Rhodovastum atsumiense: one gene and its partner. The protein of the gene in region 2 interacts with the protein of the main gene of each other region in a pairwise test. Links are inferred from orthologs where the notes say so. Each region holds a gene or a part of one and is shown on either strand. Other genes may lie near its edges. The genes, in order: NBY65_RS28090 and NBY65_RS05990.

What was found.
Region 1: the proteins of NBY65_RS05990 (region 2) and NBY65_RS28090 interact in binary tests that used the Escherichia coli proteins (3 or more experiments, as listed by UniProt). The link is inferred for Rhodovastum atsumiense from one-to-one orthologs.

What each region holds. Positions count from the first base shown.
Region 1 is NZ_OW485601.1:6,230,150-6,245,051, forward strand. Bases 5,732-8,570 are described here. They hold NBY65_RS28090 (NAD(P)H-hydrate dehydratase), read right to left. Parts: upstream 7,947-8,570; coding sequence 6,516-7,946; downstream 5,732-6,515. Other genes in these bases: NBY65_RS28085 (transketolase), read right to left, coding at 5,732-6,386; NBY65_RS28095 (ATP-binding protein), read left to right, coding at 8,226-8,570. Outside these bases: NBY65_RS28070 (recombinase), read right to left, coding at 76-2,523; panD (aspartate 1-decarboxylase), read left to right, coding at 2,733-3,209; NBY65_RS28080 (hypothetical protein), read right to left, coding at 3,241-3,948; more of NBY65_RS28085, read right to left, coding at 4,008-5,731; more of NBY65_RS28095, read left to right, coding at 8,571-10,751; NBY65_RS28100 (cytochrome b), read left to right, coding at 10,853-11,389; ParA family partition ATPase, read left to right, coding at 11,458-12,087; NBY65_RS28110 (CopD family protein), read left to right, coding at 12,084-12,539; aceE (pyruvate dehydrogenase (acetyl-transferring), homodimeric type), read left to right, coding at 12,802-14,902. UniProt on the Escherichia coli protein: Bifunctional enzyme that catalyzes the epimerization of the S- and R-forms of NAD(P)HX and the dehydration of the S-form of NAD(P)HX at the expense of ADP, which is converted to AMP.
Region 2 is NZ_OW485601.1:1,345,107-1,359,920, reverse strand. What follows is about bases 1,352-4,102. They hold NBY65_RS05990 (TrmH family RNA methyltransferase), read left to right. Parts: upstream 1,352-2,134; coding sequence 2,135-3,070; downstream 3,071-4,102. Other genes in these bases: NBY65_RS05980 (SH3 domain-containing protein), read right to left, coding at 3,779-4,102; NBY65_RS05985 (hypothetical protein), read left to right, coding at 3,253-3,477. Also shown: NBY65_RS06010 (hypothetical protein), read left to right, coding at 290-451; NBY65_RS06005 (hypothetical protein), read left to right, coding at 679-840; more of NBY65_RS05980, read right to left, coding at 4,103-4,609; NBY65_RS05970 (methyltransferase, TIGR04325 family), read right to left, coding at 5,123-5,893; NBY65_RS05965 (LysR family transcriptional regulator), read right to left, coding at 6,245-7,264; NBY65_RS05960 (metallophosphoesterase), read left to right, coding at 8,306-9,214; NBY65_RS05955 (CDP-archaeol synthase), read right to left, coding at 9,246-9,737; NBY65_RS05950 (polyprenyl synthetase family protein), read right to left, coding at 9,859-10,926; NBY65_RS05945 (putative signal transducing protein), read left to right, coding at 11,069-11,275; NBY65_RS05940 (tRNA1(Val) (adenine(37)-N6)-methyltransferase), read left to right, coding at 11,275-11,994; NBY65_RS05935 (hypothetical protein), read right to left, coding at 12,083-12,355; NBY65_RS05930 (SCO family protein), read right to left, coding at 12,403-13,026; NBY65_RS05925 (hypothetical protein), read right to left, coding at 13,319-13,552; NBY65_RS05920 (CreA family protein), read left to right, coding at 13,901-14,365; NBY65_RS05915 (Crp/Fnr family transcriptional regulator), read right to left, coding at 14,417-14,814. UniProt on the Escherichia coli protein: Specifically methylates the ribose of guanosine 2251 in 23S rRNA.

The DNA of each region.
Region 1 (14,902 bases), 4.9 Mb from region 2 along the record:
GGTTCCAAGGGCGAAGCCCTTGGCCAGGTCCAGGGGCGGAGCCCCTGGCAGGGGCGGGGCAGCGCCCCGCGCGTCTCAGATCGGGCACACCCCACTGGCGCACTGAAGATGCGCGAGGTCGATCATCTCGTGCAGCGCCGGATCCTCGATTCCGGCCACGATTTCGGCGAATCGGTCCTCCGCCACCTCCTCCTCGGGCAGGTACTCATAGCCAAGCTCGTGGTCCGGCCGGCTCGGCAGCACCGCGCAGCAGCGGATGCGCGGCTGGTTGTGCAGCACGATGTCGCGGAAGGAGTCGAGCCCGTGCCGGTCGGTGAACACTTTCAGGGTATAGGAAACCTGATTCCCCCGTTCCGCGCCGATCCAGTGGCGTTCCAGCAGCTCGAGCCAGCGGTAATGCTGTTCGGGGCTGGCTTCCGGGGCGGTCACCAACTGCTCGCCGAGCCCGAGCCGCTGGATCAGCGGCAGGGTCGGGAAGCCGACGATCGACATGTTGGGAAAGCTGGTCAGGCAGCGGACCGGGTAGCCGCGCGCCTCGTAGTCCGCCAACAACGGGTCGCTGGCCGTCGCCCAGGTACCGTCCGCGTTGCGGCTGCCCTGGAACATCACCCAGCGCAGATATTGCCGCCGCGCCGGCAGATGCGCCCCTTCGGTCAGGCCGAACAGCTTGCTGGTGGTCCCGGCCGGCTTGACCGTGGTGACGGTGAAGGGCGCCGTGGTCCCGAGTTCCGCGGCGTACTGGTTCGCCTCGGCCTTCGCCACCGCCGAGAGATGCGACAGCATGTCCCAGAACGGGCGGGACCGCGCCTCGTCCAGCAGGTCGGTGAAGGACAGGCCGAACCGGACCCAGGCCCATTCATGCAGGCCGGTCGGGCCGATGCCGATGCGGTTGGTGCGGCGCACCTCCTCGGCATACAGGGCGTCCATGGTGTTGGCGCGGATCAGGAAACGCACGCCGAGCCGCACCGATTCGACGACCCGCGCATCCCACAGCGCCGCCTCGTCTTCCGGCAGGCAGCCCGGCACGTACTCATCCGGGCTGCCGGGGCAGGCCAGCAGCGGCGCGAAATCGGCGATCACGCAATAGCCGCCGGTCACGTGCAGCACGATCTCGCCGCAGGGATTGGTGGTGACCGGGAAGCGGGCGGCGTTGGCGCGCCGCGACAGATCGGCCAGCAGCGCATGCGCGTGGTCGACCTGGTAGCGCCCGGAGCGGAAATCGCGGCCATCCTCATGCACCGGCTTGGCACGCGCCGAGCCGGTGCGCAGGTCCTCCAGCCGGTCGCCGTTGATCAGGCCGGGCTCGCCGTTGATGTAGGCGCAGCGGGTGACCTCGTCGAACACCGCCACGGCATGGCGGGTCAACGCGTCCTCCGCCGCCTGCGCCTTGCCCTCGGCGACGCGCCGCCAGAAATCATGGTCCACCATCACCGAGTTGTTGGCCGTCCACAGCCCGCCTTCGCTCTTGCAGCGGATGAAGCGGAAGATGCCGGGGTCGCGCCAGCTCTTGGTGGCCATGCGCGCCGCCCGCCGCGCGCCGCCGACCTGGACCTCCACCGACAGGTGGTGATCGACCAGCATCGCCTGCTCCCACAGCGACAGCCTGTCCTGCGAGCCGGCGCGGGCCCGCGCCGGCTCGATCACGTGCCGGCGGATGTTCAGCAGGGCACGCAGCAGCGACACCGGGCCGGAGGCTGGCCGGCCCTGCATGCCACGAATCGGCGCCCCCTTCGGCCGGATCGCCGACAGGTCGAACACCAGGGGCAGGCCGCTTGCGCGCTGGAAGGCAAGGCTTTCCAGCTCCTCCAGCGCCTTGGCCCAGCCCTCGCGGCTGTCGGCGATGCGGTGCAGCCGCGCCCCGGCGGGAAGGATGGCGAGATCGGGCAACAAGGCGCGACCGATCGCGGCCCGCACCGACGCGATGTCGGCTTCCACCCCGGCCCCCGGCAGCAAGGACAGCTCCGCGGCGAACTGGCGCAGCTCGGAGTCGGTCTTCGGATAGTCGGGATGCGCCGGGTCGAGATGCAGCAGGATCTCCGGCGCCTCCGCCCAGTCCACCGCCATCAGCTCGTCGTCATAGGCGCGGCCGACCCCCGAGCCGTTCAGCAGCAGGTAGAACTTGGCGAAGCTGGCGATGGCGGTGGCGCAGTTGGTGAACACCTCCATGTTGCGGCCGGCCTGCTCGGCATCGCCGTGCTGCAGGTGCCGCCCGGAGGTGAGCAGCGACCCGGTGGCGATGGCATTGCGCAGCCGCGCCTGCTCGTCCTGCTCGGCCGCGATCAGCGAGCGGCCGAGCAGCGACATGTTGCCGGCGGCGACACGATCGGCGACACGGCCGAAGCTTTCGGCATCCTGCGGGCGGAACACGGTGCGCCGGGCGACGGCGAGGCCCATGCCGGGCTCGAGCGCACGCGCCGGCAGCGCCTGTGTCCCGAAGGCAGAGGCGCGGGCGAGCGCCGCGAGGCCGCCGGACAAGGCCAATTCCGCGTGATCCAGCACGCCAGGCGCGATCGAGCCGTCCATCGCCAATTCCTATATATTGTGGGGCCAAATGCGAAGGACGCACAACATATGGAAGCGATTCGCGTCGTGTCAATCCGGGGCGCGGGCCGCGGCGGGGTGGGGCTCAACCGTGCGTTCATGCACGGGGCCGCGCCGAAAATCGTTGTGGCGAGAGGACGTGGGCCTGGCGAGGATGCCGCAGTCAGCGGTTGCCAATGGAGGGATCAAGCGTGCGGAAGGTCGTCGCCGCCAAGCTGCATGGGATCACAGTGACCGAGTCGAACCTGAATTATCATGGCTCGATCACGCTCGACCCCGACCATTGCGAAGCCGCAGGTCTGCTGCCCATGGAATTCGTGGAGATCTGGAACCGCAATTCCGGGGCACGGATCTCCACCTACGTGATCTACGGGGAACGCGGCTCGCGTTGCTGCGTGCTGAACGGGGCGGCGGCGCGCACCTGCCAGCCGGGGGATGCGGTGATCATCTGCAGTTCCGCCTATATCCAGCCGCACGAGATCGCCTCGATCCGGCCGACGGTGCTGACCTTCGACGCGCAAAACCACGTGACCGGCCGCATGACCTATGTCGCCGGCCAGGACGCGGAGGGCCGCTGGACCTTCTCCATCCACAACGAAACCGGCAACGCCCTGCCGATCCCGCTGCGAGTCGGCAGCGAACACGCGCGGCGCGGTAACGTGGCCTGACGCGGCCGGCCGGTCGCCGCTCCTCCCGCAATCAAGGAGCGGTGCGCGGGGGCTCCCCCTGCGGTCGCGGTCGGTCCGCCCCGGCAAACAGCAGGGCCGGCGGCTGGCCCGGCGGATGGGCGTGATCGAACACCACCCAGGCATGATGGTGCTGGGCGGCGTTGGTGTCGGCCCCCCGGTCGAACCAGCAGATCCGCTGGGTCAGCGCGATCACCGCGGCGAACGGGCCGGCCGACATCAGCGCCGCCGCCCGTTGCCCGGCAACCCACTGGAATCGGACAAGCAAGGCCAGTTGTCCCTGCACCCCGGCGGTCAGCCGCAGGGCGTGCTCGACGAAGCGAAGCATGGCGGCCGGCGATTTCTCCTGGCCCCGGTGCGAACCGGTGTCGCCATAGGGCGGGTTGGTGACCAGCGCCCTGCACCCGTCCGGCACCGCCCCGCAGCCCAGGAAATCAATGCCGGGCGTGCCGAAACCGTGATCGGCGATGTCGGTGGAGGTCACCTCGTAGCCGTGGCGCTGCAGCACCGTGGTGATGGCGCCGGTGCCGCAGCAGGGCTCCCAGACCCGGCCGCGGAAGCGGACATGGCGCAGCAGCGCCTCGGTGACCCAGGCCGGGGTCGCATAGAAATCCCGGCCCTTGCGGTCATAGCCGGAGATATGGATGGGGCGTCCGGGCCTGGCGGAGGACTCGGCGTCGTCGCGCCCCGCCATCGTTTCCGTATTCGATCGTTCCGTCACTCCGTGCCGCCCTTCCGTGCCATCCTCCCGCCAGGGTAGAACAGGATTCGCCTGGCCGGTCAGCCCAGCAGTGCCTGGGCGCAGGCATCCAGGATGGCATCCTCGTCCAGGCCGTACTCGCGATACAGGTCGGGGATGTCGCCGCTCTGGCCGAAGCGGTCGGTGCCGAGAGGCACCACACGTTGCCCCCTCACCGCGCCGAGCCAGGCATGGCTGGCCGGATGCCCGTCCAGCACCGTCACCAGCGCCGCCCCCGGCGCGAGCGGCGCCAGCAGGCGCTCAACATGGCTGGTGGCACCCCGCTCGCCCGCCCGCCGGGCCCGCGCCGCGGCGAGCCAGCCGGCATGCAGCCGGTCGGCACTGGTGACGGCGAGCAGCCCGGCCCCGGGCTCCTCCTCGCGCAGCACCGCGAAGGCCGCCTCGGCCTCGGGCGCGACCGGCCCCTGATAGGCCAGCGCGATCCGTGCCCCCGGACGCGGCGGCACCGCCCAGTGCCCGCCCGCGATCACCGCGGCGGGATCGAGGCTGCGCTCGGGCTGCTCGATCGAACGGGTGGACAGGCGCAGCCACACCGCCGAGCCCTGCGGATCCTGCATGTGCGCAAAGGCATGGCGCAGCAGGATCGCCAGCTCGTCCACATGGGTGGGTTCGTACGCGGCCAGCCGGTCGGCGGCCATGCCGATCAGCGGCGTGTTGATGCTCTGGTGCTGCCCGCCCTCGGGCGCGAGCGACAGGCCGGACGGGGTGGAAACCAGCAGGAAGCGCGCGTCCTGGTAGCAGGCATAGATCAGCGCATCGAGGCCGCGATTGACGAAGGGGTCATAGACCGTGCCCACCGGCAGCAGCCGCCCACCGTTCAGGCTGTGCGACAGCCCCGCCGCCCCCAGCAACAGGAACAGGTTCTGCTCGGCGATGCCCAGCTCGATGTGCTGGCCCGCCGGCGCCATGCCCCAGCGCTGCGCGCTGGCCAGCTTGGCGTCGCGGAACACATCGTTGCGGGTATGCCGGTCGAAGATGCCGCGCCGGTTCACCCAGGGGCCGAGATTGGTGGACACCGTCACGTCCGGGCTGGTGGTGACGATGTGCCGGGCGAGGTCGCGTAACGCCCCCTGCCCGCGCCCGATCTCGGCCAGGATGTCGCCGAAGCCGGCCTGGGTGGACAGCTTCCGCCCCACCAGCTTCGGCTGCGGCAGCGTCTCCGGCACCGCCACCACCGGCGCGGAGAGCACCCGCCCGGACGGGGTCAGCGGCGTCGCGAAGGGCACCGAGGCGATGAAGTCGCGCAGCTCCTCCTCGTTGGCCTCCAGCCCCTCGAAGAGGTCCCATTCATGGCCCGGCCGGATCTGCATGGCCGCCTGGAAAACGTCCATCTGCTCCCGGGTCATCAGGCCGGCATGGTTGTCCTTGTGGCCGGCGAAGGGCAGACCACGGCCCTTGATCGTATAGGCGATGAAGCAGGTCGGCTGGTCGGTGGCCTCGGCGGCACGCAGCGTCTCGATGATGTACTCGACGTCATGGCCGCCGAGATTGGTCATCAGCGCCGCCAGCTCGTCATCGGTCAGCGGGTCGATGATGGCGCGCACCCCGCGCGAGCGCCCCAGATCGGTCAGCAGCGCCTGGCGCCACGCGGCACCGCCCTGGAAGGTCAGCGCCGAATAGAGGCTGTTGGGGCAGTCGTCGATCCAGTGCCGCAGCTCCTCGCCGCCCTCGCAGGCGAAGGCGGCCTGCAGCTTGCGGCCGTATTTCATCGTGACCACGTTCCAGCCCATGTCGCGGAACAGGCCCTCGATGCGGCCGAACAGGCGGTCGGGCACCACCGAATCCAGGCTCTGGCGGTTGTAGTCGACGATCCACCAGACATTGCTGATGCCGTGCTTCCAGCCTTCCAGCAACGCCTCGTAGATATTGCCCTCGTCGAGCTCGGCATCGCCGGCGATGGCGATATAGCGGCCGGGCGGCGGGCCCTCCGGGGCGAGTTCGTGCAGGCGCACGTAATCGGCCACCAGCGAAGCGAAGCTGGTCATCGCCACCCCGAGCCCGACCGAGCCGGTCGAGAAATCCACTTCGGGACCGTCCTTGGTGCGGCTGGGATAGGATTGCGCGCCGCCGAGCTGGCGCAGCCGTTCCATCTTCTCGCGGGTCTGCCGCCCGAACAGGGCGTTGACGGCATGGAACACCGGGCCCGCATGCGGCTTCACCGCCACCCGGTCCTGCGGGTGCAGGATCTCGAAATACAGGGCGGTCATGATCGAGATCACCGAGGCACAGGAAGCCTGGTGGCCGCCCACCTTCAACCCGTCCCGATTGGGCCGCAGGTGATTGGCGTTGTGGATGGTCCAGGCGGACAGCCACAGCAGCTTGCGCTCGATCTGCCGAAGCAATTCGAGACGCCGCTCGGCGGTTTGCGCCGGAACGGCGGTTGCAACCGGTGCGTTCATTTCCTCCGCCCCTCAGCCCCACCCCCGCGCGGCGGTGGAAGCAGTGCGCCGGCCTTCACCGGCGGTGGTCCCATGCTGGTCATCGATCCGCCGGGGATCATACAGGCAGTTCCCCGTCACGGTCGCGCTTTATCCACCCCCGCGGGCCTCGGCGAGGGCGCGGGGCAGCAGCGGGGCAAGGTCCTCGGCGATCAGGCCCGGGCCGGCCAGGGCAGCGGCCCGCCCATGCGCCCAGGCGGCGGCGCAGGTCGCCTCCCAGGCCGGCATGCCCTGCGCCAGCAAGGCGGCGATGATGCCGGCGAGCACGTCACCCGCCCCGGCGGTGGCGAGCCAGGGGGGCGCATTGTCGTTGATCGCGACCCGGCCGTCCGGGGCGGCAACCAGGGTATCCGCCCCTTTCAGCAGCACCACCGCCCCGGTGCGGGCCGCCGCCGCGCGTACCGCCGCCGGGCGGTCCTCGCCCGGCGGGCCGAAGACGCGGGCGAACTCGCCGGCATGCGGCGTCAGCACCGAGGCCCCCCGCAGGTGCTCGGGCTGGCCGGCGCAGATGGTCAGGGCATCGGCGTCGACCACCACCTGGCGCCCGGTGGGAAGCAACGCCGGCAACAGGCTCCGGGCGGTTTCGGCGCCCAGGCCAGGGCCGCAGACCCAGGCGGTGCGACGGCTGTCCTGCAGCAACGTGGCCAGGGGCCGTTCATCGACGATGAGACCCGGCTCGCCGGCGCGATAGACGGCGGCGCTGCCGGTGGCGGCGATCGTCACCATGCCGGCGCCGGCCCGGCGCGCCGCGGCGGCCGCCAGCCGGGCGGCCCCGGTCATGACGGCGCCGCCCAGCACGGTGACATGGCCGCGACTGTACTTATGATCTTCCGCGCCGGACGAGGGGACGGTCCACAGCCCCGGCGCATTGCGGAAGGCGCGCGGCGGGGCGGCGGCCAGCGCTGCCGCCGGCAGACCGATATCGGCCAGCACCGTTTCCCCGCACAGGGCGCGGCCGGGCAGCAGCAGATGGCCGGGCTTGAGCCGGAAGAACGTCACCGTCAGCACGGCCTGGGGCGCGAAGCCGCGCACCGTCCCGGTGGCGCCGTCGAGCCCGCTCGGAACATCCACCGCGACCAGCCGGCGTGCCGCGCGCAGCACCTCCGCCACGGCCGGATCGAGCGGACGTGCCAGCCCGGCGCCGAACACGGCATCGATCACCAGTTCGGCCCGCGCGGCCTCCGCGGCGGTGAAGGCGGTGACGGGACCACGCCAGCGCGCGGCGGCCGCGGCGGCCTCGCCCTTGGCCGGGGCCAGCGCCGCGACCCCGACCGGCCAGCCAGCCGCGGCGAGATAACGGGCTGCCACATAGCCGTCGCCGCCATTGTTGCCCGGCCCGCACAGCACCAGGGTGCGGCAGGGCCGCAGCCGGGCCCGCACCGCCCGTGCCACCGCCCGCCCGGCATTCTCCATCAGCCAGGCCACGGGGCGGCCGAGCGCCACGGCGGCACGGTCGGCCGCCGCCGTCTCGGCGGGGGTCAGCAGGTCAAGCGGGGTGAAGGCGGTTGGATGGAAAGGCATGCGTGGATGGTGCCAGAGCAGTGGCGGTGCCGCGAGGGGGAAGGCCGGATCCTGCGGCCATGTGAGCGGGGCAACGGATCCGGATCTTTCGCGGGATGATGCCGCCTTGATTGGCAAACTGTTGACCATAACGGCGGTTTGTCAGAGGATCGAAGCTGGGAAGAAATATAGCGCAGTTCAGAAATGTTCGCTCCCGGGTCCGCTGATCAGCCGGTCAGGCCCGCGATGCCGGGTCCCTCCGGCTGGGAGCAACCGGGCATCGCCCAGGATGGCCGTTCAATGTCGGCCGCCGTCGGCGTGGTGCATGCCGATGCCGAGGGCCGGATCACAGACGCCAATGCTGCTTTCCTGACCCGGCTGGGCCTGTCGCAGGACGAGGTGCGAAGCGGCCGGCTGCGCTGCGACACCTTGACGCCTCCCGCCTGGGCCGGCGCCGACGCGGCCGCCCTGAACGAAGCCATGCGGGACGGGGCCTGTCGGCCTTACGACAAGGAATTCCTGTGCCGGGATGGCAGGAAGCTGCCGGCGCGTGCCTGCATCACCCGGCCCGATCGCACCGATGACCGGACCATGACCCTGGTGTGGTGGCAGCCGCAGGCGGCGGCCAACGGGGACGCCAATCCGGCCGGGGAGCAGGACACGCCGATGCGCGGCGAGGCGTTGCGCGGCGAGGCGTTGCGCGGCGAAGCGTACTGGCGGGCGCTGTTCGCCCGCATGTTCGAAGGCTTCTGCCTCGGCGAGATGATTTACGACTCGCAACAGAAGGCCGTCGACATCCGCTATCTCGAGGCCAACGAGGGGTTCGCGCGGCTGGTCGACCGGAATCTAACCGATATCATCGGCCAGCTCGGCCGCGAGGTGGTGCCGGACATCGAGGCGGCCTGGATCCAGACCTACGCCCACGTGGTCGCCACCGGCCAGCCAATCACCGTCGAGCGCGTGCTGCCACGGCTTGACCGGGCCTACCAGGTGCGTGCCTTCCGCAGCGGGCCGGGCCGTTTCGCCGCCTTCTTCAGCGACGTGACCGACCGCAGGCGCGCCGAGATGGCGCTGCGGGAGATCAATGCCGAGCTGGAACGCCGCGTCATCGAACGCACCGAGGCACTGGCCGGGATCGCGCGCGAGCTGCAGGCCGAGATCGCCCGGCGCGAGGCGACGCAGGAGATGCTGCTGCAGACGCAGAAGCTGGAGGCGCTCGGGCAGATGGTCGGCCAGGTGGCGCACGACTTCAACAACGTGCTCGCCGCCATCCTCGGCAACCACGACCTGCTGCGCACCCGGCTGTACGAGCCGGAGCAATTGACCTGCCTCGACCGTGGCACCAGGGCGGCGAACCGCGGGGTCGCGCTGGTGCGCCAGTTGCTGGCCTTCGCGCGCAAGGCCGAACTCAGCCCGGTCGTGGTCGACGTGGCGCAGCTCGTGCGCGCGATGGAGGACATGGTGCTGCTGACCGTCGGGCGGCAGGTGCGGTGCCAGTTCGAACTGGCCTCCGACCTCTGGGCGGTGATCGCCGACCCGGTGCGGCTGGAGGCGGTGCTGCTGAACCTGGCGGCCAATGCACGTGACGCGATGCCGGACGGCGGGACCATGACGGTCACGCTGCGCAACCTGCCCGCCGCCGCCGCCCCGGTCGAGCTGCCGGCGGGCGACTACGTGGTGATCGCCGTCGCCGATACCGGCGGCGGCATGACTTCAGACGTATGCGCTCGCGCCATCGAGCCGTTCTTCACCACCAAGCCGCGCGGCAAGGGCACCGGGCTGGGGCTGGCCTCGGCGCATGAATTCGCCCGGCAGTCAGGTGGCACGCTGCGCATCGACACCGCCCCCGGCGCGGGCACCACCATCACGCTGTGCCTGAAGCGGGCGCAGGTGGAGCCCGACCAGAACGTTACATTTAAGGAACATGATGACCGGCGCCTGCACGGCAACGCGACCGTGCTGGTGGCCGATGCCGATGACGGGGTGCGTCGCGTGATCGCCGGCATGCTGCGCGCACTGGGCTATGCGGTGCTGGAAGCGGGCAATGCCGAAGCCGCCATGGCGATGATGCTCACCACCGGCCGGATCGACCTGGTGGTGGCCGAGGCGGCGATGGCAACCGCGGACAAGCTCCGCCTGGCCGACCATCTGCGCGAGACGCCACAGCATCCGCCGATGGTGGTCCTGACCGCCGTGACGACCGCCGATCCCCCCATCGGCGAGCGGACGCTGTGCAAGCCCTTTACCGGGCGGCAGCTCGCCGGCCTCGTGCTGGAGGCGCTCGGGCGCGTGCCCTCGCCGGAGGATGCGCAGGGCGGGGGCGTCGACCGGTTCCGCGACCGCCTCCGCTCGGCCGCGCTGCGGCGGGCCTACGAGCGATGGAAGGGGTTGCGCCACCCGCCGCAACTGCTGCCACATGCCGATGTCGTGCTTGCGGACATGGCGGGACTGCCCGCGAGCGCCTTCGTCGTGTCCGTGTCGGAACAATCCTCCGTGCCGGGGGACAGCGTCGCCTTTGGTTTCCGCTATGTCCATTTCGGCCGGGACCTGGCCGAGCGGCTCGGGCGCTCCCTGGCGGGCGAGAGCGTGGACGGCGCGGAGCCGAACGTGCTGGGCCCGCTGGATGCCGCCTATCGTCGCTGCGTGGTCAACCGCGTCCCGTCCTACGACTATGCCCGCTATGCCATGGACGAAGGACCCTGCGTCCTGTTCGAGCGGCTGTTGATGCCGCTGGCCGGGGGCGACGGCCGCATCACCCACCTGCTTGGCATCGTGCTGTTCACTGAGCTGCCGGCCACCGGCGGAACCGTGACAACCCTGCCCTGAGCCGGCCCGCGCCCCTGAGACCGGCCACCGTTGTGGTTGACCTGCCATCGTTGCATCGGTAACGCAAGCTTGCCCCACCCGCATGCAATGGATCCCCAGGCATGAGCACGACCACGGCGAGCATTCGCATCCCCCGCTACTCATTCACGGCGAGGACGTATCACTGGATCACCGTCCTGCTGATGGCGGGCATGTTCCTGACCTACTGGGTGCATGAGTTAGCGGGCCGCGACAACCCGCTCAACGCCGCCGCCATGAACCTGCACACCTCCTTTGGGCTGCTGATCCTGGGCCTGACGGTGCTGCGCCTGCTGATCCGCCCGCGCCCGCCGCAGGTGACGGGTCCGTTCATCGGCGAATTGCTGCGCAAGAGCATGCATTACCTGCTGCTGACGGCGACGCTGCTGCTGCCGATCACCGGCTATCTGCGCCGCGCCTCCCGCGGCCGGGCCAGCGATTTCTTCGGCTACCAGATCCCCTCGCTGACCGGCGACTGGCCGGCGATCAACGAGGCGATGAAGCTGCTGCACGGCGACATCATGCAGTACGCCCTGCTCGCCCTGATCGGCCTGCACGCGGCGGCGGCGCTCGGCCACCATTACCTGCTGAAGGACGACACGCTGCGCCGGATGCTCTGATCCGTCCCCCGGTAGCATCGTACCGCGCGGCAGGTTAATACCTGCCGCAGCGCAGCGGAGCAGAATCCATGGCGGTGGTCATCACGGTCGCGCAGCAAAAAGGCGGGGCGGGCAAGACAATGCTGGCGGCCCAGCTGGCCGCCGCGCTGGCCCCCACGCGCCGTGTCGGCCTGCTCGACATCGACCCGCAACGCAGCCTCGCGCGCTGGCATGCGCTGCGGGTCGAACACAAATCCCCCCTGCCCGCGGTGGGATTTTCCGATATTTCCGGCTGGCGGCTGGGCGGCGAGCTGGATCGCATGCACCGCTCCTTCGACCTGCTGATCGTCGACAGCCCGCCGCAGATCGACACCGACGCACGGCTGGCGGTGCGCAATGCCACGCTGGTGCTGGTGCCGGTGCAGCCAAGCCCGCCCGACCTGTGGGCCGCCACCGGCACGCTGCGCCTGGTGGCGGAGGAAAAGCGCCATGCCCGGCTGGTGCTCAACCGCGCCCCGGCCAGCGGCAAGCTGCGCGCCGGGGCGGAGGCGGAAATCGCCCGCAACGGCTGGCCGGTGCTCTCGGCCACGCTGGGCAACCGCACCGGCTTCGCCGGCGCCTTCGCGCAAGGGCTCGGCATCACCGAAACCGAGCCGCGCTCCACCGCGGCCCAGGAACTGCGGGCCCTGCTGGCCGAGATCGAGTCCGTGCTGGCATGACCCTGGGCGGGGTGCTGCTGGCAGTGCATCTGCTGGCAGCCATCGTCTGGGTCGGCGGCATGTTCTTCGCCCTTGTGGTGCTGCGTCCCGGCATGGCCTTCCTGGAAGGGGCGCTGCGCCTGGAATTGCATGAACAGGTGTTCCGCCGGTTCTTCCGGATCGTCTGGTACGCGATGCCGATCCTCGGCGCGACCGGGTTGTCAATGATCCACCTTCTCCATGGTGGCCCCACCCCCCTGCCCTGGCATGTCCGCCTGATGACCGGCACGGGACTGGCCATGTCCCTGATCTTCCTGGGGATCGTGGCCGGACCCTGGGCGCGGATGCGCGCCGCCATGGCAGGACGCGACCTGCGCCGGGCCGGCGGCGCGGTGCAGTGGATCCGCCGGCTGGTGACCATCAATCTGGTGCTCGGCCTGCTCACCGCGATGGTGGCGGCACTCGGCGGCTGAACGCCGCCCGCCCCTGTCACGAAGCCGCGACATCGCCCGCCACAGGAATGCGACCGTTCGCGCGGAAGGCGGCGGCGCATTCCATCGGGAATGCGCATCCTGTCGGGCCACGCAACAAGTGCCGAACAGTATCGCGGCGATGTGAGAAATTGCGGCCTACCGCGCACACCCGTGGCGTGTTGCCCTAGCAGCGTACGCCAAAGACGCGTGCCGAACGCTGTCGAAATGATATTGATCCAGATAAGAACAGGGGAAACGCGGAATGAGCAGCCTGCGGGATGCCGATCCCACCGAGACACGGGAGTGGCTGGAGTCCCTTGAGGGAGTGATCGAGGTCGAGGGCCAGGATCGCGCGGCCTTCCTGCTCGACGAACTGCTCGTCCGGGCGCGGCGGCGCGGCACCCCGGTGCCGTACTCGGCCAATACGCCGTACCTGAACACCATTCCCCCCGACCAGGAAGCGCGCCATCCCGGCGACCGCGCCATCGAACATCGCATCCGCTCCTATATCCGTTGGAACGCCCTCGCGATTGTTCTGCGCGCCAACAAGGAAAGCTCCGAACTGGGCGGGCACATCGCCAGCTTCCAATCGGCCGCGACATTGTACGATGTCGGGTTCATGCATTTCTGGCGCGCCCCTACCGACCGCCAGGGCGGCGACCTGGTCTATATCCAGGGCCACAGCTCGCCGGGCATCTACGCCCGCGCCTTCGTCGAAGGCCGGCTGAACGAGGCGCAATTGCTGCGCTTCCGCCAGGAAGTCGGCGGCGGCGGGCTCAGCTCCTACCCGCATCCCTGGCTGATGCCGGATTTCTGGAATTTCCCGACGGTGTCGATGGGCCTCGGCCCGCTGATGGCGATCTACCAGGCGCGTTTCCTGAAATACCTGCACGGCCGCGGCCTCGCCGCGACCGAGGGGCGCAAGGTCTGGGCCTTCCTCGGCGACGGCGAGACCGACGAACCGGAAAGCCTGGGCGCGATCTCGCTGGGCGGGCGGGAGAAGCTCGACAACCTGATCTTCGTCATCAACTGCAACCTGCAGCGCCTGGACGGGCCGGTGCGCGGCAACGGCAAGATCATCCAGGAACTGGAAGGAATCTTCCGCGGCGCCGGCTGGAACGTCATCAAGGTGATCTGGGGCGGCGGCTGGGACGAGCTGATCGCCCGCGACACCTCCGGCATCCTGCTGCGGCGGATGGAAGAGGCGGTCGATGGCGAATACCAGGACTTCAAGTCGAAGAACGGCGCCTATGTGCGCGAGCATTTCTTTGGCAAGTATCCCGAGCTCAAGGCCATGGTCGCCGACTGGAGCGACGAGCGGATCTGGGCGCTGACCCGCGGCGGCCACGACCCGCAGAAAGTCTATGCGGCCTATGCGGCGGCGGCGGCGCATCGCGGCCAGCCCACCGTGATCCTCGCCAAGACCATCAAGGGCTACGGCATGGGCGAGGCCGGCGAAGGCCAGAACATCACCCACCAGCAGAAGAAGATGGGCGAGACCCATCTCAAGGAATTCCGCGACCGCTTCGGCCTGCCGCTGACCGATGACCAGCTGAAGGAGATCCCGTTCCTGCGCTTCGAGGAAGGCAGCCGGGAGATGGCGTATCTGCGCGAGCATCGGCAGGCGCTCGGGGGGGCTCTGCCGGCGCGGCGCCGGACCGTCTCGCAGCCCTGCCCGGTACCGGACCTTGCGGCCTTCGAGGGACAATTGAAGGCGACCGAAGGGCGGCAGATCTCCACCACCATGGCCTTCGTCCGGGTGCTCAACACGCTGCTGCGCGACAAGAAGATTGGCCGGCGCATCGTGCCGATCGTGCCCGACGAAAGCCGCACCTTCGGCATGGAGGGGATGTTCCGCCAGTTCGGCATCTTCAGCCAGGTGGGCCAGCTGTACCGGCCGGAGGATGCCAACCAGCTGATGTTCTACAAGGAGGACACCAGCGGGCAGATCCTGCAGGAAGGGATCAACGAGGCCGGCGCCATGTCGTCCTGGATCGCGGCGGCGACCTCCTACAGCGTTTCCGACACGCAGATGATCCCGTTTTACATCTACTATTCGATGTTCGGCTTCCAGCGCGTCGGCGACCTCGCCTGGGCGGCGGGTGACATGCGCTGCCGCGGCTTCCTGATCGGCGGCACCTCCGGGCGGACCACGCTGAACGGCGAAGGGCTGCAGCACGAGGACGGGCACAGCCATGTGTTCTCGGCGGTGATCCCGAACTGCGTCTCCTACGACCCGACCTTCGCCTACGAGGTCGCGGTGATCGTGCAGGACGGGCTGCGTCGCATGGTCGCCGAGCAGGACGACGTCTATTACTACATCACCACGCTGAACGAGAATTACGAGCACCCGGCGATGCCCG
Region 2 (14,814 bases):
TATCGGTTTGTTCCTGTCTTGAGCATGATGGATCTGTGCCCGGTGCGGCTTCCAACACGGCGCAAAATCCGCCGGAAGGGACAGCCGGATCCCCGAACTGTGGTTTTGGGCGGGATAACCGCGGCCGATCGTGACTTTTGCTGATGGCGGCATGAATTCATTTCCGCCCCGATTGCCTGGAGGTTCACGACGCATGCCGGCGTCGATGGTCGCCATCTTCCATCAGCACCAGTGAATTGCCGTCAGGACGAAATGGAGTCAGGCTTTGTCGCCCCGCAGGGAGGCGCAGATGTACTCGACGCTGGTGGTCGTGGTTGCTCTGATGGTGACGGGCGGCTTGGTTGCATGGCTCTTCGATCGCGGTATTCGTGGATTATTCGCAAGACGGCGAGCGGCAGGCCCGGGGCAGAAGGCGCGCCGGGAACCGGTGGTTCCGATCCGGCCGCACTGATGTGATGTCCTGGCAGGGACGGTGCCTTCGCCGCCGAAGAGCCGTGCTACGAAGGAGGCTCCCGACATTGGGGGCATCTCATCCTTGTGGCGGCGCCGGCGCCGTTCCCGATAATCCATTCGATTATCAGGAAAGAAGCCGGGTTCTCTCGGCCTATGGAGCGTGGCAGAAGGGGCGTGCGTCGGATTGGCACAGCGGTCGTGCAGGATCGTGGCCCGGTGGGTGGGGTGAACCTGCCGACGCTGCAAGTCATCCTCGACCACAAGACCATCGCGATGACGATGCGCTCCTCCCGCCTGGCGACCGAGCATCTGCACCGCGCCATGAACAAATACGGGACAATGGCCGGCGGAAATCCCGGTACAGCCGAAGCGGCCAGTGACCGGTGACGCATCGGGAAAGGGGATAATCCTTGTGCGGCGCACGACGCCTTCTCTGATAACTCATTGAATTATCAAAAAAGAAGCCGGGTTCTCTCAGCCTGCAGGGCGTGGTAGAAGGGGTGTGCGCCGGGTTAGCACAGCGGTAGTGCAGCGGTTTTGTAAACCGAAGGTCGGGGGTTCAAATCCCTCACCCGGCATATGCCTGCCCACAGGCATTGGTCCGTCAGGGACTTAAGGATTTCCAAGATCTGGCAAGCAGCCCGGTGCTACACCGGGGCGCCACACTGCCGATGTCCGCTTTCGTAATCTTGTGGTCTGACTGGCATGCAAGAACCACCGCGTGCCGACAGTTGCGGCGATATCGGTTTGACTCTCGCGAGATGGCAGTCGATTGCCGAAACCGGCATGGGGCGGCAGTGGGCACAGCAAGGGGAAATGCCGGTGACATGGGCAGAGTTGGCGCGGTCTCCTGGCGACATCGTCTGAAATCCGCTGCAGGCAGACTTCATTGCCGCCAACCAGGACAACGCGACGGCAATGACCGCCCTCCTGGCAACTGCGGCGATGCGGTGGGCCGGAATGGCGGGGGCAACGAAAGCACGAGGATCCAGCCGAATTGGTCGCCGGCAAAGGGTGTCATGCGTTGAGCGCACTGACGGCGCAGGGCGACGGGCCAAACAGGCCCCGGCACCAGGCAGGGCGCCAAAAAAGCCAGCATATCCGACGCGGAGCCGGACGGCACGCCGACCGCAGGGACCGCAACAAATTTTTGAAAAGGCGGATGGTGGAGGGGGTTGGATTCGAACCAACGTAGGCGTGCGCCAACGGATTTACAGTCCGTCCCCTTTAGCCACTCGGGCACCCCTCCGGTGGAGGCGGGGACTAACCCCTTCCTGGCACTGTTGTCAACGCGGCATCCGCGCGGGCCGCCCCTGCTGTCGCCGGCGGCGCGGAAAGGCTATACCGGTCTGGCATGAAACCTCCCTTTTCCTCCCGCTCGGGATCCCGCGGTGCTGGTGGCGGTCCACGCCGCCCCGGCGGTCCAGGTCGCGGCCCAGGTGCGATCCGCCGGGGCGATTCGCATCCACAAGGCGGCTCCGCCGAGACTCCGCGCCACACCGGCCCGCGCGGCCGCGATGACCGGCCCGGTTCTCAGGAGCGCTCGCAGCGCAATCCTGGCAAACCGCAGCCGCGGCAGGATGTTTCGTTACAAAATCGGGAGGATCGGCGCGCGGGTGGGCAGGAACGCACCGCACGCAATCACGCCGAGGCAGGGCCTCGCCGGTTCGTCGACCGCCCGCTGCGCCCCGAGGAGACGCCGGCACAGGACAGGCCACGCCCCCGGCGTGATTCCCCCCAGGAGCGCACCAACCAGGACCGCGCCAACCAGGAGCGCGCCAATTTCAGGCCTCGTCCCGAAGGCCGTGCCGTCCGGACGCACGCGGACGACCAGGACGATGCGCCGCGGAGCGGGCATCGCGGCCAGGAGCATCGGCCATCCCTGCCGGAAGCGCCACGCGGTGCCGTCTGGCTGTATGGGCTGCATGCCGTTGCGGCGGCGCTTGCCAATCCGGCTCGCAGGATGCGCCGCCTGCTGGTGACCGATGAGGCCGAGGCTGCCTTGGCGGCGCGTCAGCAACAGCCCTGGCCGGTGTCGCCCGAACGGGTGGAGCGCAGCCGCCTTGAACATCTGCTCGGGCGCGATGTGGTGCACCAGGGGGTGGCGCTGCTCAGCGACGCGCTGACACCGCCGACGCTCGCGCAGGCACTCGAACACCCCGGTCCGGTGATCGTGCTCGACCAGGTGGCCGACCCGCGCAATGTCGGTGCGATTCTGCGCAGCGCGGCGGCATTCGGGGCGGCCGCGGTGGTGGTGCAGGAACGCAACGCGCCGGAGGAAACCGGCGCCCTGGCCAAGGCCGCTTCAGGGGCGCTGGAGACCGTGCCATTGCTGCGCGCCGTCAATATCGCGCGCACGCTGGTGGCGCTGAAGGCGGCGGGATGCTGGGTGATCGGGCTTGATGCCGGTGGCCTCCCGTTGTCGGGACCTGCGCTCGCGCAACGCCGCGTGGCCCTGGTGCTGGGCAGCGAAGGCGAGGGGCTGCGGCGGCTGACACGCGACACCTGTGACGAGGTGGTCGGCATTGCCATGCCGGGGGCAACCGGGCGGCTCGACAGCCTGAACGTTTCCGTGGCGGCGGCAGTGGCGCTCTACGAGCTGGCACGGCGCGAATGACCGGTACTCCCGTCCGGGGCGTTGCGGCGATGCCTCGGATGGGACGGCCCTCGTCACGCCCGGCCGATCATAAGCCCGGCCGGGCTTCAACCGCGAATTAACGGATCGCCGGCACAGTCAGCGTGGGACCGCGCGGATGATCCGCGGCGTCAATCGCCAGAATGGCGCTGAGGGTAGCTCCGATGTTTGCCAGCTGGGACCTGCTTTCGGACGATCTCCAGATCGCCCTGTCGCAGGAGGCTTTATGTCGTGCTGTCGATACCGTCGCCGGTCAGGCCGAAGTGCTGGCCCGGGAAATGGAGGCGGGCACGCTCGCTGACCGGGGGGGACCGGATGCACTGCGTCTGCTTGCCGCAATCCTGCGCATCGGCGGCTGTGATGGCCTGGCCGTCAGCGGAACCGCATGAATCCGACGCCCGGCATCGGTCCTGTGCTGCTGCCGCCGCTTTGCCGTGGATGATGCGTGCGATGCCTGCCGCTCCACATGATCCGGCAGCCGCTGGGGGGCAGGGGCGCTGGCTGAGGCAGCAGGACACGATGGGCCGCCCGATGCGCCAGCAAATCGGGCGGCGTGCCCGCCATGGCGATGGCAGGGCGGGCAAAACGCCGGCCCGCGGCGGGAAGGGCGGGATCCGTCCGGCCAGTTGAAATGACCATGCCCTTCCGTGGTGTCCTGGCGCCGTGGCCGGCGTGGGCCACCCGGTGGGGCTACGGAGTCTCGACCAGGCTTGAGTGAACCCAGCCCTCCGCCTCGGTCTCGCCGACCTGAAGCCAGCCGCCGGGGGCTTGCGCGAAGACTTTCAGCACGGCCCCTTTCGGCGCGACACGCACAAGCGGGCTGCCGCCCACCGGGGCGGTGCGGATGTTGCCGGCCTGCCGCATGGTCACATTCGGGCCCGATGCCGCTGTCGAGACCGGTGCTGCTTCCATCGGCCGGCCAGGGCCAGGCACCGGGACGGGCACTGGCACCGGTACCGGCGTCAGGCCGACCGGCCCGGCCACACCGGAACCGGTTCTTGAAGGCTGCGATGGCTGGATCTGATCAGGCAGGTCGCTCGGCAGGGGGGGCAGTGGCGGGATCACCTGGCGGGCTCCGATCTGCCAGGGGCCACCATTTTCACCGCAGCGCGATGTCATTTCGATATAGACACGGGTCGCTTCGGAATTTGATGTGCCGATATACTGCTCGATGTCGAAAGCGGGGGTGCCGGAGTCCGGGCGTCGTGTGTAGGTCACGACCGAAACGAACGGAATGAACGCCTGATCCTGCCGGCCCGATGGGTTGACCTGGCCACATACCGCGACGACCCGGTTGTCCGCCTGCTGATATATCTGCACGCCCCGGAACCGCGCTGTCTCCGGGGTGCGCAGGTTGGAGCGGATTTTCTCCTCCGCCACCCGGCGCGCATGCGCGACCGTGTCCGATGATGGCCCCTGCGCATTGGCCGGCGGACGCGGCTTTTCGTCACACCCACTCAGGAGACCCGCCGTGAGCAGGGCCACTCCCGAGAGAAATGCCGACTTACCGAAATGGCCCATCCGCTCCAGGTCTCCGAACTGACTTCCAGCCGTTGGCTCTATACCCTTTTGGCACATGGAGGATAAATCACCCCATCGGGCGGGAGCCTTGTCGGAACGTGGGGATGTGCCGATTGCATGAAACTGCTCCGCTGCGCGCCGCAGGGGATGCTCCCGCTAGATGGGTATCGCGGGGAATCGGCGGGCGAAGAGTCAAGGAAGCCCATTTCACGGCGTCGAACCTGAATGGAAGATGGCGGAGGGGATGGGATTCGAACCCACGGTACACCTTGACGGTGTACAACGGTTTAGCAAACCGCCGCCTTCAGCCGCTCGGCCACCCCTCCGCCGGGAGCCGCACACCGGGACACAGCCCGACACGACGTTTGCCGCGCCTCTTCTAAGCCCAACCAACAGGCGCGTCAAACGCTCTGAGGGCGTCGGTGGCAGCCATGCGTCGTAAATCCGACCGCAGCCGTACCGGATGCCGCGGACGCGCCGGAAGCAGCAGCGCTGCAAGGAGAGGGCAGGACCTCAGGGGCCGCTTCCGCCGGCTATCGCCGAACCGTCCCGGTGAGTGAGGAAAAATCCCGAATAGGCCCGCACCGAGTGCTCCGGATAACCGGGAATGTCGAGAGAGAGCTCGGGAACCTGCCATCTGTCCACCATCTCGTAGCCAAGCCGCTTGAAATCGCGGATCAGAGTCTGGCGGTTGTAGAGCATGCAGGCCACGCGGAATGCGCCCGCCTCCTGCACGGCCGCAACCGGCGGGCCATCGGTCAGTGGGGTCCGGTTGATCAGGATATGCCTGGGGCGAACCGGCAGCTCGGCCACCATCTCGGGCAACGGATGTTCGAAATAATGCAGTGACCCCGAGGCCAGCAGCAGGTCAGCCCCGCTGGCGTCCATCCAGGTTTCGGAAAACCGAAGCCGGTGCGCGTGACATTCTTTCGCAAGCGCCGCGCCGCGCAGCAAATTCGACGGCAGGTCATGTACCTGCCACTCAAGTTCCTGCGGCAATTCCAGGTATTTCGAGTAGCAATAGAATAAATTGCCGACATTGCCGCCCAGGTCAAAAACCCGGTGGAGCGCCGGCAACAGGGCACGGAGATGAAACAGCGCCGGATAGTCACTTGGACGGGCGGTCTGGCTCAGGTTGAGATGAAGCTCCGCATTGGCGGGGTTGTGATGTCCCTGGTTCGCGTAGGGCGCAACGGCCGCACTTGCCTCATGTAACGAGGCAAAGACCTGATGGTGGCCGACGAGCGCCCGGTAGAGCGGGGCGGTCAGGCGGCGCTGGCGCAAGTGCCGGATCAGGGAAAGACCGCCCCGCGTGCGGCTGAGCCGTCTGACACAGGCGGCGCCAATCCTGAACCGAAGCAAGGTCCATGAGTGATTGGCGACTCTCGCAGCCATGGGGGAATGCACGGGAGCGACTTCGGAGATGCCTGGATTCACTGGCCATTATCCTGGACAAGGCAGCCATTCCCGCCCTGACGCAAGACGATGCCCGGGCTGCGGATCAGTTCGGGGGCGGGATCAGTGCGGGAGAAGAGGGGCACGAAGACCTGATGGCAAGCCGCGACGATCCGCAATGTCGCACGTTCATGGTGTCGCAACACCGAACAGCGGAGCAGCGGGCTTGCGGACGGCCAGTCACGCCGAAGCGCGCAGGGCCACGTGGCTGACCACCTCGGAGACGGGGGATACGAGACCGATATCGGGTGGGTTGAGCAAACGCTCCTGCGCGGCGATCGCCTTGGCGGCCGCATCGATGACCTGGCGGACACGGGCCGAGCTGCGGGTTTCGCGGTGCACGCCGAGCCAGAGCTCCACATGTGGAGCGGGGGTCGGCGGCGTGAGCCGCACCAAAGCGGGATAGATCGTGCTTTCGGCAACGAAGCGGGGCAGGGCGGCGATGCCATAGCCGCTGGCGACGGCGCCCAGCAGGGTCTCGAAGCTGGCCGCCTTCAGGGCGATCGTGGCGCGTCCGGTCATTGCCTGCAGCCAGGCGGCTTCGGTTGGGCCGGACATGGTGTCACCCACGATCAGGCGATGGCCTTCGCAGGCGTCGTCGAAATTGGGATGACCGTGCGCGGCGAGATAACCCGCGCTTGCATACAGGCGAAAGCTGAGACGACCGAGCAGGCGCACGACAAGATCGGGTTGCTCGAACCGGCCGGCGCGGATCGAAAGATCGCACTCCTTGGCTGAAAAGCCCTGCCAGGCGCCGCTTTGCAGCAGTTCGATCGAGATTTTTGGAAAGCGCAGATTGAGGGCGGAGAACGCCGGCACCAGCAGGCGGCTGGCCACGAAATCGGGCGCTGCCACCCGCACGTTTCCTTCAAGCCGGCTGTCGTAACCTTGTACTGCGCGGACAAGCGCCAGGGTCTCGGCTTCGACGCGCTCGACATGCGAGAGGATCGCCTCGCCTGCCTCGGTCGGAACGTAGCCCTCGGTGGTGCGGTGCAGCAGGCGGGCGCCCATGGCCGCTTCCAGAGAGGCAATGCGACGTCCAACCGTGGATTGTGTCACCCGTAGGCTGCGGGCGGCGACCGAGAAACTGCCTGATCGCGCGACGGCAAGAAAGAAGCGAAGGTCGTCCCAGTCGACAAGACTCACCATAAAACCCAACCTTCGGTTTTGTCCGGCGCTGTGATGCGCCTTATCAAACAAGCAAATAAGCCGCTACAGCAAGGGTACAAAGATCTGCTATTTCGATTGTGAGGCGTGGCAAGAACGAAATGAATTCTAGAATCATGAAATCAAAACTCTGTGAAGTTTCCGAATTTATAAGTTAATGTGTTAAAAATATCGCATAGATGGAACTATGTTACTATTCTAACAGTTTCTATAACAATGACATTTATGGAGTTTTGTTGCAAGCAATAAAAATATGCAAGTTATTTTGCTAATGCTTTTAGAAACAATAAACAACAATCTGCAACATTATGTATAAATTTCCATATTAATGACAAATTTATCTAGCATAACTTGAAACTATCATATGGCAGATTTGAACATAAAAGATGCTATTAAGACAATTGCCAGAACAGTAAGAATTATGTGTTCAGTTTAGTTTGAAATCTATCTTCATCTCTGGCGCGATTTTTGTTGATTTTGTTCATGTCCTGATGAGGTGGCCCCTCTCATCAGACCGAATTGCAGCGGCCATGCGTGGTACATCAATCAAGGACCTGTTCGAAGTGCTCCTTCCAACGTCGCGCATTCAACACGGGATGGTTCATACCTGTTGGGTGTCCGGGTAAAAGGCGACACCGCCAAATGTCACGGCGAGCAAAACGTGCCCGGCCTTGTCCGGATGCAGGGCGACGATCCGGTTGGCTCAGGCGCTCTCGGCCGGTGATGATTGCTTGGTGTTGGCGAGGGGATGGGTCTGGGAGTGACACGGATCAGGGGAACAGTGTGGCCGCTGCCGGCCCCGGTCGGCATGGCCGCTTTCATGTGGCGGCATATGCCGATGTGATCTGCATATGCCGCATGCGCCTTCCTCCCGTTCCATCGGATGGCGCGGCGACCGATGGCTCGACCCCCGCGGTCGGCAGGGCTAGCTTGTCTTCTCCTTGCCGGTTCCTGTCCTGCCGCCGTGGCCGGGAGTTCCGGTGGCCAGGTATCCAGTCCCCCCGCATGCAATCACCCGACCTCACTGCCGACGAGAAAGCCAGGCTCGCGTGCCTGGAATCGCGGTTGGGCCGCGTGTACATCCGCCAGCGCCTCGGGCTGGAGCATGATTTCGAGACGCAGGTGTTCCGGCGAGGGACGCATTTCTTCCATCTGGAAAACTGGTATTCCATTCACGGCCTGATCCGGGGGACGTTGCGTCTGCTCGGGTTGCATGACCGCGGCCGGCGCAATGCGCAGCGGATCACGGTGCGTCGGCACGAGATCGCGTTGCCGAACCTGCCGCAGGCATTCGACGGTTGCACGCTGCTGCACCTGTCCGACCTGCATCTGGACATCAACGACACCTTCGTCGACACGTTGCTGGAGGCCATCGCACCGCTGCGATACGATATATGTGTCCTGACCGGCGATTACCGGGCGCGCACCTTCGGCCGTTTCGATCGGGTGCTTGCGGGACTGGTGCGCCTGCGTGCGCAGATCCGCGGCCCCGCTTTCGCCATCCTCGGCAACCATGACACGCTGCGCCTGGTGCCGGCCATGGAGGCGATGGGCTATCGCCTGCTGGTCAACGAGTTCACCTGTATCGCGCGGGGGGATGACCGGCTGTACCTCGCTGGCGTGGACGATGCGCATTTCTACCGGCTGGATAATTTCCACCGCGCCGCGGACGAAATTCCTGCCGATGCTGCTTCGGTGCTGCTGTGCCACACGCCCGAGGCGTATCGCCACGCGGCGCATGCCGGATTCGACCTGATGCTGTGCGGCCATACCCATGGTGGCCAGATCTGCCTGCCGGGTGGCATGCCGGTGCTGACCGACGCCGACAGCCCGCGACGCTTCGCCCGTGGCTTCTGGCGGCATCACGACATGATCGGCTACACCTCCGTGGGGGCAGGCACCTCGATCATCGACGTGCGGCTGAATTGTCCGCCGGAAGTCGCGCTGCATTGCCTGCGCAGCCCCGCAACCAGGCCGGCATAGGTCGGGCCGGCAACCCGTCGCGACCGGCGCATCAGTGCGGCCGATCCCGGATGCGCAGGTGAAACAGCGCCCGCGACAGCACGATCTGCAATGCGACGAACATCAGCGCGACCTCGGCGACATCCAGCCAGCTCAGCCCGAGTCGGAGGCGCAGGAGCAGCAGAGGCAGCAATGCTTCCGGAATCTGGTCGAGCCCGAAGACTTCGCCATGCAGGGGAATGGCGAGGCGGCGTTTCAGGAAGCTGGCGAACAGGTCCCCGGCCATGGCGGCGGCGGCCAGGGCGGCGCCGCTGATCCAGTCGAGCCCAACCGGCAGCGCCGCGACCGCGGTGGCCCCGATTGAGGCCGCCACGCCGCGAAAGGTCTTGGAGGCGCCGAACAAGGACCGTCCGTCCCGCCATCTCAGGCCCCGGTCGATGGGGGCGGCGAAGCGGCCTCCGACCAGCTTGCCGGCCAGGATCGGCGCGCCGTTGGCCACCATCAGCAGGAACAGGACGCTGAGCAGCAACAGGCGGTGATCCATCGCCCTCTCCGGCAGGCATCCATGAACCGGCGCGGCAAGGTCGGACCGGCTGGCGGCCCGGGAGAGGGCGCCGTCCTGTGGAAAGAGGGCGGGGACCGCCGCGGCGCGGCCCCCGCGGGGATTACCGCACGCGGCTTACGGTGTAGTCGGCAACCGCCATCAGGCTGGTCTTGAACGGACTATCGGGGAACAGGGAGAGCTTCGCCTGTGCCTCGGCGGCAAGATGAGCGGCACGATCGAGGGTGATGCGGATGGCATTGTGGTGCGCCATCAGATCCATGGCATGCGAAAGGTCCGCCTCGGTCTGCTGGCATTCCTCGATGGTTCGCTGCCAGAAGCTGCGTTCCTCGGCCGTGCCCTGGGTGTAGGCCACCAGCACCGGCAAGGTGATCTTGCCTTCGCGGAAATCGTCACCGACGGTCTTGCCGAGCTGCGCCTGGTCGGCGGCGTAGTCCAGGGCATCGTCCACCAGCTGGAAGGCGATGCCGATGTTCATCCCGTACTCGGCTAGCGCCATTTCCTCGGACAGGGGGCGATCGGCCACCACCGCCCCGATCTGGCAGGCGGCGGCGAACAGCGCCGCGGTCTTGCCCCGGATCACGTCGAGATAGCGTTCTTCGGAAGTGGACAGGTCGTTCTGGGTGACGAGCTGCAGCACCTCGCCTTCCGAGATGGTGGCGGAGGCGCGCGAGAGGATGCCGAGCACCTTCAGCGAGCCGTCGGCGACCATCAGTTCGAAGGCGCGGGCGAACAGGAAGTCGCCGACCAGGACGCTGGCCTTGTTGCCGAACACCGCGTTGGCGCTGGCCAGGCCGCGCCGCAGCGCGCTTTCATCCACCACGTCGTCATGCAGCAGCGTGGCGGTGTGGATGAACTCGACACAGGCGGCCAGGTTCACGTGGCGCACCCCGCCCGCATACCCGCACATGCGGGCGGCGGCGAGCGTGAGCAACGGGCGCAGCCGCTTGCCGCCGGCCGCCACGATATGGGCGGCGAGCTGCGGGATCAGCGCCACCGGGCTGTCCATGTTGGCGACGATGGTGCGATTGCAGACCTCGAGGTCCTCGCGCACCAGCCCGACGAGCGTGGTGAGCGCGTCCTCGCCGTCCGGCATCGCGGCGGGCAATGCCGACCCGGGCACGGGGGCCGTGGTCAAGGCAGAAGGTGGCAGGCTGGCGACGGCGCCCAACTGGATCTCCCGGCACGGTGACAGGATTGCGCATCCCGAAGAGACCGGCACCATATCGGCGTCACGGAAGCAGGGTCAAGGCAAGCTGATTCAAGGCTTTGCTCCCGTGAGTGTGGCCAGGTGGGCAATGGGTGGGTCGAACATGCGGGTCGTCATCGTCTCCAACGATCTCGTAAGGCTAAGTTTTCTCGGCGCGCTGCTGCGTGATGCGGGAATTGAAAGCGTGCTGCTGGACGGGCATGTGAGTGCGGTCGAAGGCAGTATCGGCGCGATTCCCCGCCGGCTCGCGGTGGCGGCGGAGGACGAGGGCGCAGCCCTGCGCATCCTGCGGGATGCAGGCGAGGCCTGATGGAGGTCACCGAAGGGCATCTGCTCAACCGACGCCTGCGCCATATCCAGCCGCGCCAGGGCCATCGCACCGGACTCGAGCCGGTGCTGCTCGCCGCGGCCGTGCCGGCGCGGCCGGGGGAGCGGGTGCTGGAAGGGGGCACGGGCAGCGGCGCGGGGCTGCTCTGCCTGGCCGCGCGCGTGCCGGACCTTCGCGGCGTCGGGTTGGAACGCTGCCCGGCCACGGCCGCCCTGGCGCGCGCCAATGCCGAGGCCAATGGTTTCGACCAGCTCAGCGTGCTCGCTGGCGACCTCGCCGAATTGCGCCCCGAGGGCGTGTTCGATCATGCCTTCGCCAACCCGCCCTGGCATGGCACTGGCACCGCCTCGCCCGACTCGGCGCGCGAGGCAGCGAAGCGGGCGGCGCCGGGGCTGTTCGGCCTCTGGGCCGCCCGGCTCGCGGCACCGCTGCGCCCGCGCGGCACGCTGACGCTGGTGGTGGCCGCCGCCGCCCTGCCGGCCTGCCTGCAGGCGCTGGCGGTGGCCGGTTGTGGCAGCGCGTCGGTGTTTCCGCTCTGGCCGAAGGCGGGGCGAGAGGCGAAGCTGATGCTGTTGCGTGGCATCAAGGGCGGCCGTGCGCCCTGCCGGCTGCTGCCGGGCCTGGTGCTGCACGAATCGGATGGCCGTTTCACCGCGGCGGCGGAGGCGGTGCTGCGCGATGGCATGGCCCTGGCCTTCTGAGCGGGGATGGACCGGCGGGGAGATTCGTCTTTTTAAGACACAGTCGCATCGCTGGACCGGCCGGTGTTCCGGCCAGGCCGGGGGCGATCTATTCGGTGCCGTCTTCCGGATGGCGCAGATGCCAGAGTCGCTCATGGGCGGCGACGAGGCTTTCGATGCTGCGCCGACGGTTGCCTTCCGGCGTGAACGGGCGACGGGTCAACATGTTCTCGAGGATGTGAAGAAGCTGTTCAGCGACCTCGAGATCGGCCTGGTCGCAGGCATGATGAAACGCGATCAGGATCTTGTCGGACAGGCGCCGGCTGTAGCGGGGCGCGCCACCGGTATTGTTTTCCCGCAGGGACTCGTCACTCTCGCTCACGGTTGCGTCCGTTCCTTACGTAGCCTGCCCGACGTGGTCCGAGGGGGTCAGCCGCCTGCTGTGATTCGCGCCCTGAGGGCTTCAGCCAGTTCCTGCGGTTTCGTTCCCATCCGGAAGAGGGCACGCAGCGTGCCGTCCGGTCCCATGAGATAGATGAACGACGAGTGATCCATCAGGTAGGTGGTCGAGTCCTTGGGGGTCGCCTTGGCGTAATACACCCTGTACGCCTTCGCCGCAGCGGCGATCTGAGCGGGCGTGCCGGTCAGGCCGATCAGCCGTTCATCAAACAGTTGCACGTATTCGGCCAGGTGCGCGGCGGTGTCCCGCTCGGGGTCGACGGTGATGAAGAGAGGCACCACCCTGCTGGCCAGCGGACCGAGTTCGCCGAGCGCGGTGACCATGGTCTGCAGTTCGGTCGGACAGATATCCGGGCAGAAGGTGTAGCCGAAATACACCAGCATCCAGCGTCCGCGGTAATCGGTGTCGGTGACCGGCTTGCCCGTGTGATCAACCAGTTGAAACGGACCACCGACCTGCACGGCCGAGGCCATGGTGCCAGCCGACTGCACGGCACCGTTGATGCCGTCACGGCCAAGCCAAAATGCGCCCCACGCGCCGAGGACGGCCAGGGTCAGGGCGACCGCAATCCAGCGAACGATGCGAAGTGACATGGTGCCTTGATAGCCTCGCACGCAGGCCACGGCAAATAGCATGTACATTTGTACGCGAACGGCCATCTGCCCGGTGCGATGCGAGGGCCCCGGCCATCAGCTTCGCAGGCGGAAGGGGCACCGAGGCGGTGGGCGAGGGCGAACGGTACCTGGGATGTCCATCGGGGTTCCAAGACCCCGGGAAAATGCTCTGATCAGATCGGCTGGCTGAATGACGTCGGAGGGGGCGTGGGACGGATGGCGACCGGCGGCATCCTGGGCCGGTCCTCCCTCCGACCCTCCACGCGGGCGCTCAGCGTTGGACGTGCCAGGATATGTCCTGCCACACCAGCGCGCGGCGGCGGGACAGGCACAGCCGTCGCACCACGATCACCGCGAGCGGAAGGCCGAGAACGCCGGCAAGGGCCACACCGAGTGGCAACACCAGGGCATCCTCCGCGGCGGCGGTACCGAGGCCGCAGAGCAGCCCAAGGGCCCAGACAGCCCACTCGCGATGGCCCATGTCGCGATCCCGTTGCTCGATCATTGGCTCTGTCTCCCTGTCCCATTGCCTGGGTCCCGATGAATGGAACATAAAGAGAACATGAATCCGGCGCAAGCGTCTTCGGCACCGTGGCGGCGCGATCATGCGACCGCGTGCCCCCCCCCGGGGACATGGGCGGGGACATGGTCGGTCGGCGAGCCCGGATCCCGTCGGGGTTCGGGTTTATCATGCCGGGGCACGGGGCGGTGTCGGTCCCGTCTGCCACGCCGTCCTTCGGCGCGTTACAATTCTTGGAGGAACACGAACCCTTCGGGGGCGGGGACGATCAGGCCGCAAAAGCCGCGTGTGCCCGCCCACGCCGCTGCCATCGCGAAAGGAATCGGTCAGACCATGCGCAGACTTTTCCTGCTCTCCAGCCTCGTCATCCTTGCCGCGGGCAGCGCCCGGGCCGAGGAGGTCGGATGCGTTTCCACCACGTTCCGTGGCCTGGGATTGCTGAACGACAAGATCTGTATCGACAGCTTCAAGGATCCCAAGGTGGATGGCGTGGTCTGCCATGTCAGCCGGGCGCGGACCGGGGGGATGAAGGGGGCGGTCGGCCTCGCCGAGGACACCTCGGATGCCGCGATCGCCTGCCGTCAGGTCGGCCCGATTTCGATCAACGGCCGGATCAGCGATGGCGAGGATGTCTTCAAGGAGAACCGGTCCTGGCTGTTCAAGACCCTGCAGGTGGTGCGTTTCTATGACAAGCCGAACAACACGCTGGTTTATTTGAGCTATTCTGACAAGGTCGTGGAAGGCTCGCCCAAGAACTCCATCTCGACGGTGCCGATCATGCCGTGGGCAGGGCGGTAGGCCGGCAAAGGGGCATGCCGCCGGTCGTGCCTTTGACGACGTATTCCGGATTCAGCGCCCTGCCGCCGGCATGACCTCGTCCTGCCCGAGCCAGTGCCGCGGCGGCTGCGCCATGCCGGTGAAGCCGGGGCGGGCAAGGTCCATCCCGGCTTCCGGGCGCAGGCCCTCGTCCAGGAAATAGGCCGGGTCGGTATCGAACTGTGCCACCCTGGCGAAGGCGGCCGGGTCGAGCACCTGTAACCGGTGGCGGATGAAATGCAGGACCTGCTGTTCCCGCAACTGCCGGACCATGCGGTTGACATGGACGGCCGTCAGCCCAGTCGCCTCGGCGATGTGTGACAGCGTCAGCGGGATCTCGATCGCTTCCCCGGGATGAAGCGGGGTGCGTCCGGTCACCCGGTAGAACAGTTCGAACAGCAGGCAGGCGATCCGTTCCCGGGCGGAGCGCC